Regions from separate parts of the [Pantoea] beijingensis genome, predicted to be linked through region 3. Evidence: predicted binding sites of a transcription regulator. Region 3 holds the regulator's gene; each other region holds the start of a gene.

Region 1 (6,067 bases), 1.6 Mb from region 3:
TGAGCCGCATTATTGCGAGTGAACTTCAGGCGCGGGCCGAACAAGTTGAAGCCGCCGTCCGTCTGTTGGATGAAGGAAATACCGTGCCGTTTATCGCACGTTATCGTAAGGAAGTGACCGGGGGTTTGGATGACACGCAGCTACGCCTGCTGGAAACACGCCTTGGCTACCTGCGTGAGCTGGAAGAACGACGTCAATCGATTCTGAAATCCATTGGCGAACAGGGGAAACTCACCGATGAACTCGCTGCCGCCATTAACGGTACGATGAGTAAAACCGAACTTGAAGATCTCTATCTCCCCTATAAACCTAAGCGCCGCACGCGCGGCCAGATCGCTATCGAAGCCGGCCTGGAGCCGCTGGCAGACACGTTGTGGCAACAGCCCTCACACGATCCCGAAACCCTGGCAGCCGGATACGTTGACGCTGACAAAGGCGTTGCGGATGTGAAAGCCGCGCTCGATGGCGCCCGCTACATCCTGATGGAACGTTTTGCCGAAGATGCCGCGCTGCTGGCGAAGGTACGCGATTACCTGTGGAAAAACGCGCATCTGGTGTCCCGTGTCATTGAAGGGAAAGAGGAAGAAGGCGCGAAGTTCCGCGATTACTTCGATCATCATGAAGCCCTGGCAACCGTTCCCTCACACCGTGCCCTGGCGATGTTCCGGGGCCGCAATGAAGGCGTGCTGCAACTGGCGCTGAACGCCGATCCCCAATTTGATGAGCCGCCGCGTGAAAGTCACGGCGAGCAGATCATCATCGATCATCTGCAATTGCGCCTGAACAATGCTCCGGCAGATAGCTGGCGTAAAGCGGTGGTGAGCTGGACCTGGCGTATTAAGGTGCTGCTGCACCTCGAAACGGAATTAATGGGCAGCGTGCGTGAACGCGCAGAAGATGAGGCGATCAACGTTTTCGCCCGTAACCTGCACGATCTGCTGATGGCCGCACCTGCGGGGATGCGTGCCACTATGGGGCTTGATCCTGGCTTGCGTACCGGTGTCAAAGTCGCCGTGGTGGATGCCACCGGTAAACTGGTGGCTACTGATACGATTTACCCGCATACCGGCCAGGCAGCAAAAGCCGCCGCAGCGGTCGCTGCACTCTGCACTAAACATCAGGTCGAACTGGTTGCTATCGGCAATGGCACCGCCTCACGTGAAACCGAGCGTTTTTACCTTGAGGTGCAGAAACAGTTCCCGCAAGTTCAGGGCCAGAAAGTGATCGTCAGCGAGGCAGGGGCATCTGTCTATTCGGCGTCAGAACTGGCTGCGCTGGAGTTCCCCGATCTTGATGTTTCACTGCGCGGTGCAGTCTCTATCGCTCGTCGCCTGCAGGATCCGCTGGCCGAACTGGTGAAGATCGATCCAAAATCTATCGGGGTTGGCCAGTATCAGCACGACGTCAGCCAAAATCAGCTGGCGAAAAAGCTGGATGCGGTCGTCGAGGATTGCGTAAACGGCGTTGGCGTGGATCTGAATACCGCCTCTGTGGCATTGCTGATGCGCGTCGCTGGTTTGACTAAGATGATGGCGCAAAATATTGTCAGTTGGCGCGATGAGAATGGCCGCTTTCAGGACCGACAGCAGCTGCTGAAAGTGAGCCGCCTGGGTCCGAAAGCCTTCGAACAGTGTGCTGGCTTCTTGCGTATCAACCACGGCAATAACCCCCTGGATGCCTCAACCGTGCACCCGGAAGCCTACCCGGTTGTCGAGCGTATTCTCTCCGCGACGCGGCAGGCGCTAAGCGATCTGATGGGAAATCCATCCGAACTGCGCAACCTGAAAGCGGTCGACTTCACCGATGAACGTTTTGGCGTGCCGACTGTGACCGATATCATTAAAGAGCTGGAGAAACCGGGCCGCGATCCGCGTCCTGAGTTCAAAACGGCACAGTTTGCCGACGGCATTGATACCATGAACGACCTGCTGCCGGGCATGATACTGGAAGGCTCTGTCACCAACGTCACCAACTTTGGCGCTTTTGTCGATATTGGCGTCCATCAGGATGGCCTGGTTCACATCTCATCACTGTCAGACAAATTCGTCGATGACCCACATAAAGTGGTCAAGGCAGGCGATATCGTCAAAGTGAAGGTGATGGAAGTTGACTTGCAGCGTAAGCGCATCGCGCTGACCATGCGGCTGGATGAAAATCCGGGTGAGAATGCGTCACGCAGCGGAGGCGGTAAGCCGGCAGCAGTTCGTCATACTGAACGCCCGGCCCAGGGTAAAGCACGTCCACGTCCTGCCGCATCAAACGCGGGTAACAGTGCAATGGGCGATGCGCTGGCCGCGGCCTTCGGTAAAAAGCGCTAACGCAACGCATGCGCTTTAAAGCCTGACGGGGAGAACGTTCTCCCCGTTATGGCGCGCCGATTACAGATGGCGTGTAAACCACTCCGTCTGGATTTTTACTACACGCTCAAAATGTTCGCCGCTGTACATCTCATAGTGGTGAGCGCCCTTCTCTATGTGCAGATGTTTATCATTCGCTTTGACGGCATCGAATAACGCCACACCCTGCTCGGGCGGATTAACCTTATCGTCACCAGCCACCACGACCAGCGTTGGACAACTGACCTGGCGGGCATTCTCTGCAGGTTTGTACTGCAAGGTTTCTCTCACCGTCAGGAATGGAATTTTACTATCCATCGCCGGATAGCGAACCCGGTTCTCTTCGAAGAAGGCCTTTGACTCCTCATCGCTTAATACGCGAGTCACGCTGACAAACATCTCCTTGCCCGTTGTCTGCTGCTTTGCGGCCATTTTGTCCAGTGTAAGCAGAAAGCCACTTTTTTCTTCATCAGACATCTTCCCGGTGACAATTTCTTCACCGTCAGCAAAGGCCAACTGGCTGACGATACATTTTATATCCGCGCTTTTTGCCGCCGCACCAAAAACATGACAACCACCAAATGAAGTTCCCCATAGCCCTATACGTTTTTTATCCACTTCCGGCCGAGCTTTAACCCAATCGACTACGGTGAGAATATCCTCGATCTGCATCGCGGGCACCAGGCGGCCTCTCTCGCCCTCACTGGCGCCGAATCCCCGGTAATCAAACGTGACGGTGCAGAAACCGGCACCGGTAAAATGGCGCGCGAAAGCGGGCAATAAAATATCCTGAATACCACAAAAACCGTGACATAACACGATAACCGGCAGGGCTGCCGTCTGGTGGTCAGGTTGATGAAGAGTCAGCGCAATCCCTTGAGGGAGTTGGTGTGTCATTGTGTTCATAGCGTCGGCATTCCTTGTCTGTCAAACATTTTTGCAACGGAGAGGGTGACTTAGCCAGTACGTTTTTTCTGTTTTTGTTAGCGCGATGCTTATCACGACGGGTGCTACAGCGCACCGGCAAGCATGAGGGATATAACAGAGATAAAATCTGAAGACAGTAAGCCTTTTCCTGAAATTGCAGCGATATATCTCGTGAACCTCTCGCATAACGGTAACCTTTGCTAACTGCCCGATAAGGTCCTCACCGGCTATCCTTCCGGTTATTGTTTTATGTCAAAGTTAACGATAATAATTCTCATTAAAATTGCGGTATCGTTTTACGAGGTGCTCACTCATGCAACTTCTTGCCAAACAGCGCTATAAAATCATTGGGTTTACTGCTTCCGTCGGTGCAGCCTATCGGCAAAAACTCCTTTCACTCGGCCTGCTACCAGGTTCGGTCTTTAATGTCGTGCGCATTGCGCCACTCGGCGATCCGTTGCAAATCGAAACACGCCGCGTCAGTTTGATGCTACGTAAAAAAGATTTAGCGCTGCTGCAGCTCGAACCGTTGGGTGAGCAGGAGAAAGCATGAAAAACTGTTCCATTGGCCTGATTGGCAACCCAAACGCAGGTAAAACCACACTGTTTAATCAGTTGACGGGGGCCCGTCAACGCGTTGGTAACTGGGCAGGCGTCACCGTTGAGCGTAAAGAGGGCCAGTTCACTACTCGCGAGTACCGCGTACGGCTGGTTGATCTGCCCGGAACCTATTCGCTTATCACCCTTTCTCAGCACGGCTCATTAGATGAACAGATTGCCTGTCACTATATTCTCAGCAACGATGCAGATTTGCTGATTAACGTGGTGGATGCCAGCAATCTGGAGCGGAATCTCTACCTTACCCTGCAACTGCGGGAGTTTGGCGTCCCCTGTATCGTGGCGCTAAACATGCTGGATATTGCTGAAAGCCAGCAAATAGAGATTGATGTGGATGCGCTGGCACTGCAGCTCGGCTGCCCGGTTATTCCGCTGGTCTCAACCCGTGGCCAGGGTATTGAGGCGCTTAAACAGGCCATCGATAGCTTCACGCTCGCTGCGCCCGCATTGAGCATTCCCTATCCACCGGAGATTATACAATCGACTACCGTGTTGGCTGACGCTATGCCAGCACAGCGTTCAGCGGCGCAACGGCGCTGGCTCGCATTGCAGATGCTGGAAGGTGATATCTATAGTGCTTCACAGGCCGGTCATATCGCGCGGGATCTATTGCTCCCACTGCAACAGCAGCTAACGCAAGAGGCGGCACTAACAATTGTTGCTGCACGCTACCACGTAATTGAAGAAATTAGCGCGGCGGTAAGCAACTGCAAGTTGGCTACACCGAATCGTCTATCGCAACGCCTCGATCGCATCATTCTCAATCGCTGGCTGGGCTTGCCTATCTTTCTGCTGATGATGTACCTGATGTTTCTGCTGGCGATCAATATTGGCGGTGCACTACAGCCGCTGTTTGATATCGGTTCCGCCGCACTGTTTATTCACGGTCTGCAATGGGTGGGCTGGGCGCTGCATTTCCCTGAGTGGCTAACGGTGTTTCTGGCTCAAGGGATCGGCGGCGGTATTAATACCGTACTGCCGCTGGTCCCCCAGATCGGTATGATGTACCTGTTTCTCTCCTTTATGGAAGACTCCGGTTATATGGCGCGTGCGGCGTTTGTCATGGACAGGCTCATGCAGGCGCTGGGACTACCCGGAAAATCCTTTGTACCACTGATTGTTGGCTTTGGCTGTAATGTGCCCTCCGTAATGGGCGCACGTACGCTGGACGCACCGCGTGAACGCCTGATTACCGTAATGATGGCGCCCTTTATGTCCTGCGGTGCACGCCTGGCGATTTTTGCCGTCTTTGCCGCTGCGTTCTTTGGACAAAAAGGCGCACTGGTGGTGTTCAGCCTTTATATCATTGGCATTGTTATGGCAATTCTGACCGGATTGCTGCTGAAGCATACACTGATGCGTGGTGAAGCCAGCCCCTTTGTGATGGAACTGCCGGTGTATCACGTACCGCATCTGAAAAGCCTGCTATTGCAAACCTGGCAACGCCTGAAGGGTTTTGTACTGCGCGCCGGTAAAGTGATCGTTATCGCCAGCATGCTCATTGGCGCCCTGAACAGTTTTTCATTTAGTGGCCAGCCCGTCAGCCATATTAATGACTCGGCGCTGGCGACCGTCAGCCGGGCAATCACACCGCTGCTTGCACCTTTTGGCGTGCATAATGATAACTGGCAGGCCACCGTGGGACTCGTTACCGGGGCAATGGCGAAAGAGGTGGTGGTTGGGACGTTAAATACGCTCTATACCGCTGAAGCCATTAACGATAACGCGTTTGATGCCAGTCAGTTCAGTCTGCGTGGTGAATTAGTCGATGCGCTGGATGAAACATGGCAAGGCCTGAAGGCGACATTCAGTCTCAGCGTGTTAGCAAATCCGATTGAAGCCAGTAAGGGCGACGGTGAGATGGCTTCGGGGGCAATGGGGATGATGAGTCGAAAATTTGCCAATGACGCCGCGGCCTTCAGCTATCTGCTATTTGTCCTGTTGTATGTTCCTTGCGTCTCGGTGATGGGCGCTATCGCCCGTGAAAGTAGCCGGCGGTGGATGCTTTTTTCCATTCTGTGGGGACTTAACCTGGCCTACTCACTGGCGACACTGTTTTACCAAGCAGCGACCTTCCAGCAACATCCCAAAACCAGTCTTATCGCGATCTCACTGGTGATCATCTTCAATATTGTGGTGGTCGGGACGTTAAGAAAAATCAAAGTAAAACCGATGCTCATCCCGAT
Region 2 (6,067 bases), 620 kb from region 3:
TCTCTGCGGTGCGGAAGGAACGCTGGCATTTATTGCCGAAGCAAAACTGGACATTACGCCGTTGCCGAAGGTTCGCCGGCTAGTGAATATTAAATATGACGCTTTCGATTCGGCGCTACGCAATGCGCCTTTTATGGTGGAAGCGCAGGCATTATCGGTGGAAACCGTCGATTCAAAAGTATTAAACCTGGCACGAGAAGACATTGTGTGGCATTCGGTTCGGGAACTGATTACCGATGTTCCCGATCGTGAGATGCTGGGCCTGAACATAGTTGAGTTCGCTGGCGATGATAAAGCACTGATCGATGGCCAGGTTGAGGCGCTGTGTCAGCGTCTTGATATGTTAATGGCGGAACGACAGGGCGGAGTTATCGGTTACCAACTTTGTGACGATCTTACGGGGATTGAACGTATTTATGCGATGCGCAAAAAAGCCGTTGGGCTATTGGGCAACGCGAAAGGTAGCGCGAAACCGATTCCCTTTGTTGAAGATACCGCAGTGCCACCTCAGCACCTGGCTGACTATATCGTTGAGTTTCGTGCTCTGCTGGATAGCCACAACCTCAGTTACGGTATGTTCGGGCATGTTGATGCCGGCGTGCTTCATGTCAGACCGGCTCTGGACATGTGCGATCCGCAGCAGGAAATGCTGATGAAACAGATATCTGATGAGGTTGTGGCGCTGACCGCGCGCTATGGTGGTTTGCTTTGGGGTGAGCACGGTAAAGGTTTTCGTGCAGAATACAGTCCGGCATTTTTTGGTGATGTACTCTACAATGAACTCCGTCGCATCAAAGCGGCATTCGATCCCGCAAACCGGCTCAATCCCGGTAAAATCTGTGCACCAGAAGGTGCTGAGCGGCCAATGATGCGTGTCGATGCTGAAAAGCGAGGAGCGTTTGACCGCCAGATCCCCGTCAATGTTCGCACCGACTGGCGTGGTGCGATGGAGTGTAATGGCAACGGCCTGTGTTTTAACTTTGACGCGCGCAGCCCCATGTGCCCTTCCATGAAAATCACCGGCAACCGTATCCACTCGCCAAAAGGTCGGGCTACCTTAACGCGAGAATGGTTGCGTCTGTTGGCTGATAAAGGGGTTGATCCGCTGGTATTGGAAAAGCAACTGCCAGCTTCAGGCATTAGCTTACGTGGTTTAATCGAACGAACCCGCAATAGCTGGCATGCAAGAAAAGGGGAATATGACTTCTCGCACGAAGTAAAAGAGGCGATGTCTGGCTGCCTGGCTTGTAAAGCCTGCTCAACGCAATGCCCGATTAAAATTGATGTGCCGGGTTTTCGCTCTCGCTTCTTGCAACTTTACCACACGCGTTATCTGCGACCAGTAAGCGATCATTTGGTTGCTGGCGTGGAAAACTATGCTCCTTTAATGGCCCGAGCACCAAAAACCTTCAACTTTTTCCTGCGTCAGCCATGGCTGCGTGAGCTGAGCAAAAAACATATCGGTATGGTCGATCTGCCGCTACTCTCATCGCCGACGCTAAAGCAACAGTTGGCGGGGCACAGTGCGGCGGGTATGACATTGGAAGATCTGGAAACGCTAACGTCGGAGCAGCGGCAGAATACGGTGCTGGTGGTTCAGGATCCGTTCACCAGCTATTATGAAGCGCAGTTGGTGGCGGACTTTGTCCAGTTGATTGAGAAGCTTGGCTATCGTGCTGTACTGTTACCTTTTTCACCGAATGGTAAGGCTCAGCATATTAAAGGTTTTCTACAGCGTTTCGCGCGGACGGCGCAGAAAACCGCTGATTTCCTCAATCGCGTGGCGAAATTAGGCATGCCGATGGTTGGGGTCGATCCGGCGCTCGTGCTCTGTTATCGCGATGAATATCAGCAGGTACTCGCTGATAAACGCGGGGAATTCCACGTCCAGTTGGTGCACGAATGGCTGCAGCAGGCCCTTGACCGTCGGGAGTCTCCTGCACAAACGGGGGAGGCGTGGTACCTTTTTGGGCACTGTACTGAGGTCACGGCGTTGCCATCAACACCAAACCAGTGGGCCAATATTTTCGCCCGCTTTGGTGCCAGGCTGGAAAATGTCAGTGTAGGATGTTGCGGCATGGCCGGGACATACGGGCATGAAACCAAAAATCTGGATAACTCTTTGGGAATTTATGAACTGTCCTGGCACCAGGCCTTGCAGAAATTGCCACGGCAGCGCTGTCTGGCAACGGGCTACTCCTGCCGGAGTCAGGTCAAGCGTATTGAAGGCAATGGGATGCGTCATCCCTTGCAGGTACTGTTGGAGCTGATTTGATGCCTATCTGGACGCGAGATGCCACGCTTGACATGCTTAACCAGCATAGCGCAGGAACGCTGGTTGAGCATCTTGGGATCCGGTTTATTGCATTGCATGATGATGCGATTGAAGCGTTGATGTCGGTTGACCACCGTACCCGGCAGCCTTTTGGGTTGTTGCATGGCGGTGCCTCGGCAGTACTGGCAGAAACGCTGGGATCGATGGCGGGTTATCTTTGTACCGAAGGAGATAGCTATATTGTTGGGCTTGAAATCAATGCTAATCACATACGTAGCGTGCGTGAAGGCGAGGTTCGGGGAGTTTGTCGTGCAATTCATCTTGGGCGGACTCATCAGGTGTGGCAAATCGACGTTATGGATGCGCAAAATCGCTTATGTTGTACTTCGCGGCTTACAACGGCTGTCATGCAGACTTCTTCCTGAATCTTCAGTGAAATACCGCTATTTGTGCATGGAATGACAAGCAAGCAGGGTTACCGCGTTGCGGCGTGTAACCCTCTTTGCGGCGCGGGGCGTTCAGAAGTTCCAACTGGCGTGTCTGACGAAATCACTTTGCAATGCCGTTGCCTTATCCCAGTCGCCATTGTTCGCAAATTGATGACACAGTAGGGTCAGCGAATGTCGTGCCAGTTGCCATGCCTGCATGCGAAAAAGACGTTCACGCCGGCTGTCACTCATCTCAAGCAATAATCGGTGATGTAATTTACCCAGTGCGTGGAGATAGCTTTGGTCATCGCCATTGAGTTGACACAATTCGGCCATATCTAAACAGGTATCGTTAAATTTTCTCAGCTGTTCGACTGAGCATTCGGGGCGGTTAAGCTTTGCCTGCGCCATATAAAAATCGACGGTAACATCACGTACGGAAAACTTGTATTCATCAATTTTATACTGCAACCATGCACTCATTGAGACGTTCATTCGATTACCCAGCTGCGCTAATGATAATCATTATCATATTATAAAGTCCGAAATCTTCAATGAAATTCCGCAGCAAATTTATCGATTAATGCTGCCTGTTAATTAAATTGGTTTAAACGATAGTGCACTATTCACAAAGGCGTAAAATAATAATCATTACGCCTTTCCCAAATGCATTTAAATATTAATGATTTTTTTCAAAAGGTTATCTCTTCGACTCGTTACCCATCCGTGACGATCGCAATCCGTTTCACAGGGTCTATCCTTAGTAAACAGGTATGAAAAAAGCCCTTTTACGCTTATCCCTGTAAAACAAGAGGTTGAAGTGATAATCGTTATCACTAACATAGGGGTATTAGCCCACGGGCTATCGCATCGCGAGGTACTGATATGCAAACTGCAAATCCTGCATCATTTTCTCCTGACGATTTCGTCTGGAAGGGGCTCACGCTTACGGATAGCGCCGCGCAGCAAATTATCGCGCTATCGGCTAAAGATCCGCATGTTAAGGGATTAAGGCTTGGTGTGAAGCAGTCCGGCTGCGCGGGGTTCGGCTACGTTATGGATCTGGTTAAAGAACCGGCGGATGACGATCTCCTCTATAGTCATCAGGGCGCTACGCTGTTCGTTCCGCTTCAGGCAATGCCCTTTGTTGACGGTACCGAAGTTGATTTCGTCCGTGAAGGCCTGAATCAGATCTTTAAATTTAATAACCCTAAAGCTCAACACGCCTGCGGCTGTGGTGAAAGCTTTGGCGTAGAGTAACCCACGTTATGTCACGACAAACAGACGCATCTGATGATGTACAGGTTTGGGAAGGCGGCCAGCAAAAGTATAAAGAGGGCTTCTTTACCCAGTTGCAAACCGACGAAATGGCTCACGGCATCAATGAAGATGTGGTGCGAGCCATTTCGGCCAAGCGCAATGAACCCGAATGGATGCTGGAGTTTCGTCTGAAAGCCTATGAAGCCTGGCTACAGATGGAAGAGCCACACTGGTTAAAAGCCAATTACAAATCACTGGACTATCAGGATTACAGCTATTACTCCGCGCCGTCCTGCGGTCACTGCGATGACAGCTGTGCTTCCGAACCGGGCGCTTTGCAGGCTTCGGGTGGCCAGCCCGCCAGTAACTATCTCACTCAGGAAGTGGAAAACGCTTTTAAGCAGTTGGGTGTGCCGGTTCGTGAAGGACAGGAAGTGGCGGTGGATGCAATTTTTGACTCCGTGTCGGTCGCGACAACCTATAGGCATAAACTGGCTGAACAGGGCATTATTTTCTGCTCATTCAGCGAAGCGATTCACGATCATCCGGAGCTGGTAAAAAAATATCTGGGCACGGTGGTTCCGGCCAATGATAACTTTTTTGCTGCGCTAAACTCGGCTGTCGCCTCGGATGGAACGTTTGTTTACATTCCGAAAGGCGTGCGCTGTCCGATGGAGTTGTCTACCTATTTTCGTATCAATGCGGCAAAAACCGGTCAGTTCGAGCGTACTATTCTGATCGCTGATGAAGACAGTTACGTTAGCTACATTGAGGGCTGCTCGGCGCCGGTGCGCGACAGTTATCAGCTGCATGCTGCGGTGGTGGAAGTCATCATCCACAAAAATGCGGAAGTGAAATACTCTACGGTGCAGAACTGGTTCGCCGGTGGTGAGGCTGAGGGCGGTATTTTAAACTTCGTAACGAAGCGTGCGTTGTGCGAAGGTGAACACAGTAAAATGTCCTGGACACAGTCTGAAACCGGTTCAGCTATCACCTGGAAGTACCCTAGCGTGATTCTACGTGGGGATAACTCGATTGGTGAGTTCTTCTCGGTTGCGCTGACCAGCGGTCATCAGCAGGCCGACACGGGTACCAAGATGATCCATATTGGTAAAAACACCAAATCGACGATCATTTCGAAAGGCATCTCGGCAGGTAAAAGCCAGAATACTTATCGAGGCCTGGTCAAAATTATGCCGACCGCGACCAATGCCCGTAACTTCACGCAGTGTGACTCCATGCTCATTGGCCCTGATTGCGGTGCTCATACTTTCCCGTATGTCGAAGCGCGCAATAACACCGCCCAGCTTGAACATGAGGCGACAACATCGCGTATTGGTGAAGATCAACTTTTCTATTGCCTGCAACGCGGCATCAGCGAGGATGATGCGATTTCAATGATTGTAAATGGCTTCTGTAAAGACGTCTTCTCCGAGCTCCCCCTGGAATTCGCCGTTGAGGCGCAAAAGCTGCTGGCGATTAGCCTGGAACACAGCGTGGGTTAAACCGCGTCGCGATGAACACCGTTGCCGGAAAGCAATGCGAAGGAAATTCTATGTTAAGTATTAAAAATTTACAGGTCAGTATTGAGGATAAAGCCATTCTGCGGGGACTGGACCTGGAGATTAAACCCGGCGAAGTTCATGCGATTATGGGACCGAATGGTTCAGGGAAAAGCACGCTCTCCGCTACGCTGGCCGGACGTGAAGAGTATGATGTCGTTGGTGGTTCCGTCACCTTCAAGGGGAAAGACCTGCTTGAGTTATCACCGGAAGATCGCGCTGGTGAAGGTATTTTTATGGCGTTTCAGTATCCGGTTGAAATTCCCGGCGTCAGCAATCAGTTTTTCCTGCAAACGGCCGTAAACGCAGTGCGCAAATATCGCGATAATGAACCGCTTGATCGCTTTGATTTTCAGGATTTCATTGAAGATAAAATCCAGTTGCTAAAAATGCCGGAAGATTTGCTGACGCGTTCGGTTAACGTTGGCTTTTCCGGTGGCGAAAAGAAGCGCAACGATATCCTGCAAATGGCGGCACTGGAGCCAGAGCTCTGCATTCTTGATGAGACCGACTCGGGTCTGGACATTGACGCATTAAAAATT
Region 3 (6,067 bases):
CGCAACGCTGGTTGCTCCGGTTAGTGGTGAAATTGTTGCTATTGAAGCAGTCCCTGATGAAGCTTTTGCCAGTAAGGCTGTAGGTGATGGCCTGGCGATTAGCCCCACCAGCAGTACCGTCGTCGCGCCGATTGCCGGCACCGTAGTAAAAATATTCAACACTAACCATGCTTTTTGTCTGGAAACGGATAACGGTGTGGAAATTGTGGTGCATATGGGGCTGGATACGGTCGCGTTAAGCGGCAAAGGCTTCACTCGCCTGATTGAAGAAGGTGCCAGCGTGACTGCAGGTCAGCCAGTGCTGGACATGGATCTGGCATTTCTGAGCGCTAACGCTCGGTCGATGATCAGCCCGGTTGTTGTCAGCAATATTGATGATTTCAGCGGCTTGAACATACTGGCTAGCGGCACTGTCGTGGCAGGAGAGACCAAATTGTACGAAATTAAAGGCTAATCAGGTGGGTATTTTGTACGAACCATGTAGCAAATATTATCCAGGGCACGTTCTGGATAATTGAGGTTACAGGGGGCTTACAAGCACATATCGGCCGGAATGCGATCGGGGCAGGAGACTATTCCTGCCCTTTTTTATGTGATTCCGGTAACAAACGGTTGTTTCCCTTCCTCGCTTTGTGGATCATACTCCGTTACTTCGTGGTTCAAATCATCAGACATTTAGTGTTGAGGGAATTGAGATGAGTGAGGCAGAGGCCCGCCCAACTAACTTTATTCGTCAGATTATTGACGAAGATTTGGCGAACGGTAAGCACGCCAGCGTGCATACCCGTTTTCCGCCGGAGCCAAACGGCTATCTGCACATCGGTCACGCAAAATCGATCTGCCTGAACTTTGGTATCGCACAAGATTATCAAGGCCAGTGCAACCTGCGTTTTGACGATACAAACCCGGTCAAAGAAGACATTGAGTTTGTTGAGTCCATCAAAAATGACGTGCAGTGGCTAGGTTTCCAGTGGAGTGGCAACATCCGTTATTCCTCTGATTACTTTGACCAACTGCATCATTACGCGCTCGAACTGATCAACAAAGGACTTGCCTACGTTGATGAATTGACGCCCGAACAAATCCGTGAATACCGTGGAACGCTAACATCGCCGGGTAAAAATAGTCCTCACCGCGATCGTTCACCGGAAGAGAACCTGGCACTGTTTGAAAAAATGCGTAACGGCGAGTTTGCGGAAGGTGCCGCATGTCTGCGCGCAAAAATTGATATGGCCTCTAACTTTATTGTGATGCGCGATCCCGTGTTGTATCGCATTAAGTTTGCTGAGCATCATCAGACCGGGAATAAATGGTGCATCTATCCGATGTATGATTTTACCCACTGTATCTCTGATGCGTTGGAAGGCATTACGCATTCACTGTGTACGCTGGAATTCCAGGATAACCGCCGTCTGTACGATTGGGTGCTGGACAACATTACTATTCCTGCACATCCGCGTCAGTACGAGTTTTCCCGGCTCAATCTTGAATATGCCATCATGTCGAAGCGTAAGCTTAACCTGCTGGTTACGGAGAAAGTGGTCGAAGGGTGGGACGATCCTCGCATGCTGACCGTTTCCGGTCTGCGCCGCCGCGGTTATACCGCGTCTTCGATTCGTGAGTTCTGCCGTCGCATTGGTATCACTAAGCAGGATAACATCGTCGAAATGGCTTCGCTGGAATCCTGTATCCGCGATGACCTGAATGAGAACGCGCCACGTGCGATGGCGGTGCTGGATCCGGTTAAACTGGTACTGGAGAATTTGCCTGCGGGTCATGAAGAACTACTGACCATGCCAAACCACCCCAACAAGCCGGAAATGGGCACCCGTGTGGTCCCTTTCAGTCGTGAGATCTATATCGATCGTGCTGATTTTCGTGAAGAGGCGAATAAGCAGTATAAGCGTCTGGTGCTAGGTAAAGAAGTTCGCCTGCGTAATGCCTATGTGATTAAAGCTGAGCGCGTCGCGAAGGACGAAGAGGGTAATATCACATGTCTGTACTGCACCTGTGATGTGGATACGCTGAGTAAAGATCCTGCGGATGGACGCAAGGTCAAAGGTGTTATTCACTGGGTCTCCGCGGTGCATGCGTTACCGGCTGAGTTCCGTCTGTATGATCGCCTGTTTAGTGTCCCGAATCCGGCAGCGGCTGATGACTTTCTATCGACGATTAACCCGCAATCACTGGTTATTCAGCAGGGGTTCGTTGAATCCGGGTTACAGAAGGCAGAGGCAAGCGCACCTTACCAGTTTGAGCGTGAAGGGTATTTCTGCATAGATAGCCGATACTCTTCAGCGAATGCACTGGTGTTCAACCGTACCGTTGGACTGCGTGATACCTGGGCAAAAATCGAGGGTTAAACCGCGTAGCCCGGCGTATGAAGGAGCGACAAGGTTCGCTCCTTTTTTTTGGGGTAAATAATGCCAATGACTAAAACGCGTTGCAGAATAGCGTCGCCATTTGGCGATGGTTGCAGGCCGACATTGCGTCTGCGAGCAGAAAAGACGTTGAAATGTCCGTAATTCACTCAGCAGGCATAAAAAAACCGATGAACAGTCATCGGTTTTTTGCATCACGTCATGTTGTGCTTTTTATCGTGCAACGTTTCATCTTCGCGACAATCGCCCAATGCACAGTGTCCGTATAAATACAGGCTGTGGTTGGTTAGCTTGATGCCGTGCCGCGTTGCGATTTCGCGCTGGCGCGTTTCAATCGACTCATCACTAAACTCAATCACTTTACCGCAATCCAGGCAAATCAGATGATCGTGATGGTGTTGTTGAGTTAATTCAAAAACGGATTTTCCGCCTTCGAAGTTATGGCGGGTAACGATCCCTGCGTCATCAAATTGGTTGAGCACGCGGTATACAGTGGCCAGACCAATTTCTTCGCCCATATCAATCAGGCGTTTGTATAAGTCCTCCGCACTGACGTGATGGCCCTCAGGTTCCTGAAGCACTTCCAGAATCTTGAGTCTGGGAAGCGTGACTTTCAGGCCGGCCTTTTTTAATGCGGTATTGTTGTCAGTCATGCGGATATTGTCCTGTTACTTTGCTAGTCACAATGTGGCTGAAAAGCCCTGAACATCAGTCGACGCAGTATAGATTGCGTCTCATTATAGAACTGATGCGTCTAAATGGAAACCGTGGGGAAAGCGTGAAACTGCCAGTGGATATATGCTGCGTCCGGGGAGTTCATGCTGGAGCCCCACCCATAAGGGCGATTTTGCCTGCCATGTTGAACCAGAATCTACTGGTGCAGCAGCGATTACTCTCCAGGCGGCGACCGCCGCGATCAAAGAGAAAGGCGAACATTGTCCTGACAGGGCTTATCACTCGTTTTTGCAATGACATCATCACGCCCGGGTCCAGGCTGTCTGCGCCAGTAATCCTGCTGGGCAGGCTGTGTTGCTATCCTGCAAACATCCTCTGTTTACAAGAAAAGCACTACGACCAATGTGGGGCATTCTACAGATTTGCCGCCGAAAGTTACAAAAATGTAGCTATTATTTCTATAGGAAAAACCAGTTATTCAATGTGAGATAGCGCCCACATTGCGCCGGGAAGGTTACGCTTCGATGATTTCCTGCAGGTGGAGTTCATCAAAAATTTGCTTCACCCAACTGTCAACACGCTCGTTGGTGAGTTCCGGTTGGCGATCTTCGTCAATGGCCAATCCGAGGAAATGCGTATCATCAGCCAGGCCTTTAGACGCTTCAAAATGGTAACCCGCCGTTGGCCAGTGACCGACGATAACGGCGCCATTGGGTTCAATAATATCGCGGATAGTGCCCATCGCGTCGCAGAAATACTCGGCATAATCTTCCTGATCGCCACAGCCAAACAGACCAACCAGTTTGCCGTTAAAGTCGATCTCTTCCAGCGTGGGGAAAAAGTCGTCCCAGTCGCACTGTGCTTCACCGTAATACCAGGTCGGAATACCCAGCAGTAGGATATCAAAGGCTTCAAGATCTTCTTTGGTACTCTTGGCAATATCATGAACTTCAGCAACCTCTTTACCGAGCTGCTTCTGAATCATCTTTGCAATGTTTTCCGTATTGCCAGTATCGCTGCCAAAGAATATGCCTACGATTGCCATGAGTTTAATAACCTCTTGAAACTTAATGATATGATGAATGCTATTGCTACACAGTTATCGGCAATGATAGCAGACTGGGCTGAAGCGCGGAACTTGAAATGCCGTTGGTTTTGTCGCTTTGTGCGCTCAGACGGATGGTTTATGTGCTGGATTGTCTGGTCAGACTCCCGTTGTTTGGCCACTCAGCTGCGCGAGAATCATCTCTTCAATCAATTCACTGCGACTCATATTACGCTGCTCAGCCATCTCATTTAATGCATCAACGGCATCGCTATTCATTTTTAGTTCGACACGGCGTAGCCCGCGCACTTTGTCACGCTTTAGCTGGTTACGTTTGTTGATACGTAACTGTTCATCACGCGTAAGCGGATTCGTTTTAGGTCGTCCCGGTCGGCGCTCGTCTGCAAATAGATCGAGCGTCGTGCGGTCCGTATTCTCTTTTGCCATAGAATCGTAATATTGAAGCGGAGTTGAGACTAAATGAGCCGGTTACCACAGACGCATTTCCTGCGACGCTGGTCTGGCTACTGACCGTTTGCTGACGTTTACGTCAGTCGACCGCGAAAGAAAATGCCTGCGGCAAAATTTTAGCGCGCCATCATACCCCAGCGAAAGTCGCCGCGACAATCATTTCACGGTACGGGCAACTAATTGCTTTTAAAGTACAAAAAAACGGCGAATGGCGCGCAAAACGGCATCAGGTTTCTCGGCATGTACCCAGTGCCCGGCCCCGGCGATCACATGCGCGCGCGCTTGAGGGAACTGACTCAGGAGCGCCTTGCGGTGGATATCATCAAGATAAGGTGATTGCTCGCCGCGAATAAACAGGGCAGGGCCTTGCCAGGCGGGGATGACTTCCCAGCCGGATATCGTCGCGTAATTATCCCACAGTGCAGGCACGTTAAAACGCCATTCTCCTTCGTGGAAAGATTTTAACAGAAACTGAATAATACCTTCTTCATGGATATATCCGCGCATGACTTCCGCAGCCTCAGAACGCCGGACGACTCCCGCATCCGTCACTGCGTTAACTCCCGCAAAAATGGTGTCGTGTCTACGCGTGTTGTAATCCACTGGCGCGATATCGATTAATGTCAACTGCTCAATACGATCGGCCGCCAGTGCGCTCATCGTCATCGCGATTTTTCCGCCCATCGAATGGCCGATGACGGAAACCTTGCCGATGCCGTGGGCATCCAGCGTCTCCAGCATATCCTGAGCCATAACCTGATAATTCATTTGCTGGCTACGCGGAGAAAGGCCGTGATTACGGACATCAACCTGGATAATCGGGCGGTGCGGTTTTAAATCGCGTGCCAGCACACCCAAATTATCCAGGCTGCCAAACAGGCCATGTATCAATAAAATCGGCGTGGCATTTGCGGTGGTTTGTTCAGTTTGCAAGCGGACATTCAAATTCATGGCAAAGTTCTTACAGTTGGAACGAAAGCTTAGGTTATCATGGATTTCACGTTTCCTGCCGATGTGATAACGCAGCGCGTACGATGAACTTTTTGCGGCTTATTCTGACTTTTGCCTGCAAAGGGCGCTGGCGCTACACGGCGGCAAGATTTAACTTTATAATCCTTATGTTAGAGTCAGAGCAACCAGTGTGCAGTTTTTTGCCACGTGCTAGCACCGGATGCGATCTCACTCTGCAATCTGCAATAACCGTACGGATAAAGATGAAAACAATAGAAGTCGACGAAGAGCTCTACCGCTACATTGCCAGCCACACGCAGCACATTGGTGAAAGTGCATCTGATATTTTACGCCGTATGCTGAAATTTTCCGCAGGCCAGCACGTAGCGGAAGCCACCACGGGCTCCGGCGTCTCAGTAGCGAAAGAAACCCCTCCGGCAAAAACGGAATCCCGTCCACAGGATCGCGTGCGCGCCGTTCGCGAACTGCTGCTTTCTGATGAGTATGCTGAGCAGAAGAGAGCGGTTAACCGGTTTATGCTGGT

What was found. The regulator Fur, encoded in region 3, represses iron uptake genes when iron is present. The targets are predictions, from matches to a motif close to ATAATAATGAGAACNACTATCAA.
Region 1: a site for Fur is predicted at 3,525-3,547, ahead of feoA (ferrous iron transporter A). Genes of this name have one in related genera too.
Region 2: a site for Fur is predicted at 3,524-3,546, ahead of sufA (Fe-S cluster assembly scaffold SufA). Genes of this name have one in related genera too.

Annotation. Positions count from the first base shown of each region.
Region 1 is NZ_CP071409.1:316,282-322,348, reverse strand. It holds gene J1C60_RS01360 (Tex family protein) at 1-2,318, shown strand, start outside; gene uilS (UilS family quorum-quenching N-acyl-homoserine lactonase) at 2,379-3,242, opposite strand; gene feoA (ferrous iron transporter A) at 3,577-3,816, shown strand; partial or broken gene feoB (Fe(2+) transporter permease subunit FeoB) at 3,813-6,044, shown strand.
Region 2 is NZ_CP071409.1:2,165,123-2,171,189, reverse strand. It holds gene ydiJ (D-2-hydroxyglutarate dehydrogenase YdiJ) at 1-2,275, shown strand, start outside; gene J1C60_RS09755 (hotdog fold thioesterase) at 2,275-2,700, shown strand; gene J1C60_RS09750 (hypothetical protein) at 2,794-3,198, opposite strand; gene sufA (Fe-S cluster assembly scaffold SufA) at 3,589-3,963, shown strand; gene sufB (Fe-S cluster assembly protein SufB) at 3,972-5,468, shown strand; gene sufC (Fe-S cluster assembly ATPase SufC) at 5,519-6,067, shown strand, end outside.
Region 3 is NZ_CP071409.1:2,783,011-2,789,077, reverse strand. It holds gene nagE (N-acetylglucosamine-specific PTS transporter subunit IIBC) at 1-454, shown strand, start outside; gene glnS (glutamine--tRNA ligase) at 696-2,363, shown strand; gene fur (ferric iron uptake transcriptional regulator) at 2,576-3,034, opposite strand; gene fldA (flavodoxin FldA) at 3,571-4,101, opposite strand; gene ybfE (LexA regulated protein) at 4,261-4,548, opposite strand; gene ybfF (esterase) at 4,759-5,523, opposite strand; gene seqA (replication initiation negative regulator SeqA) at 5,787-6,067, shown strand, end outside.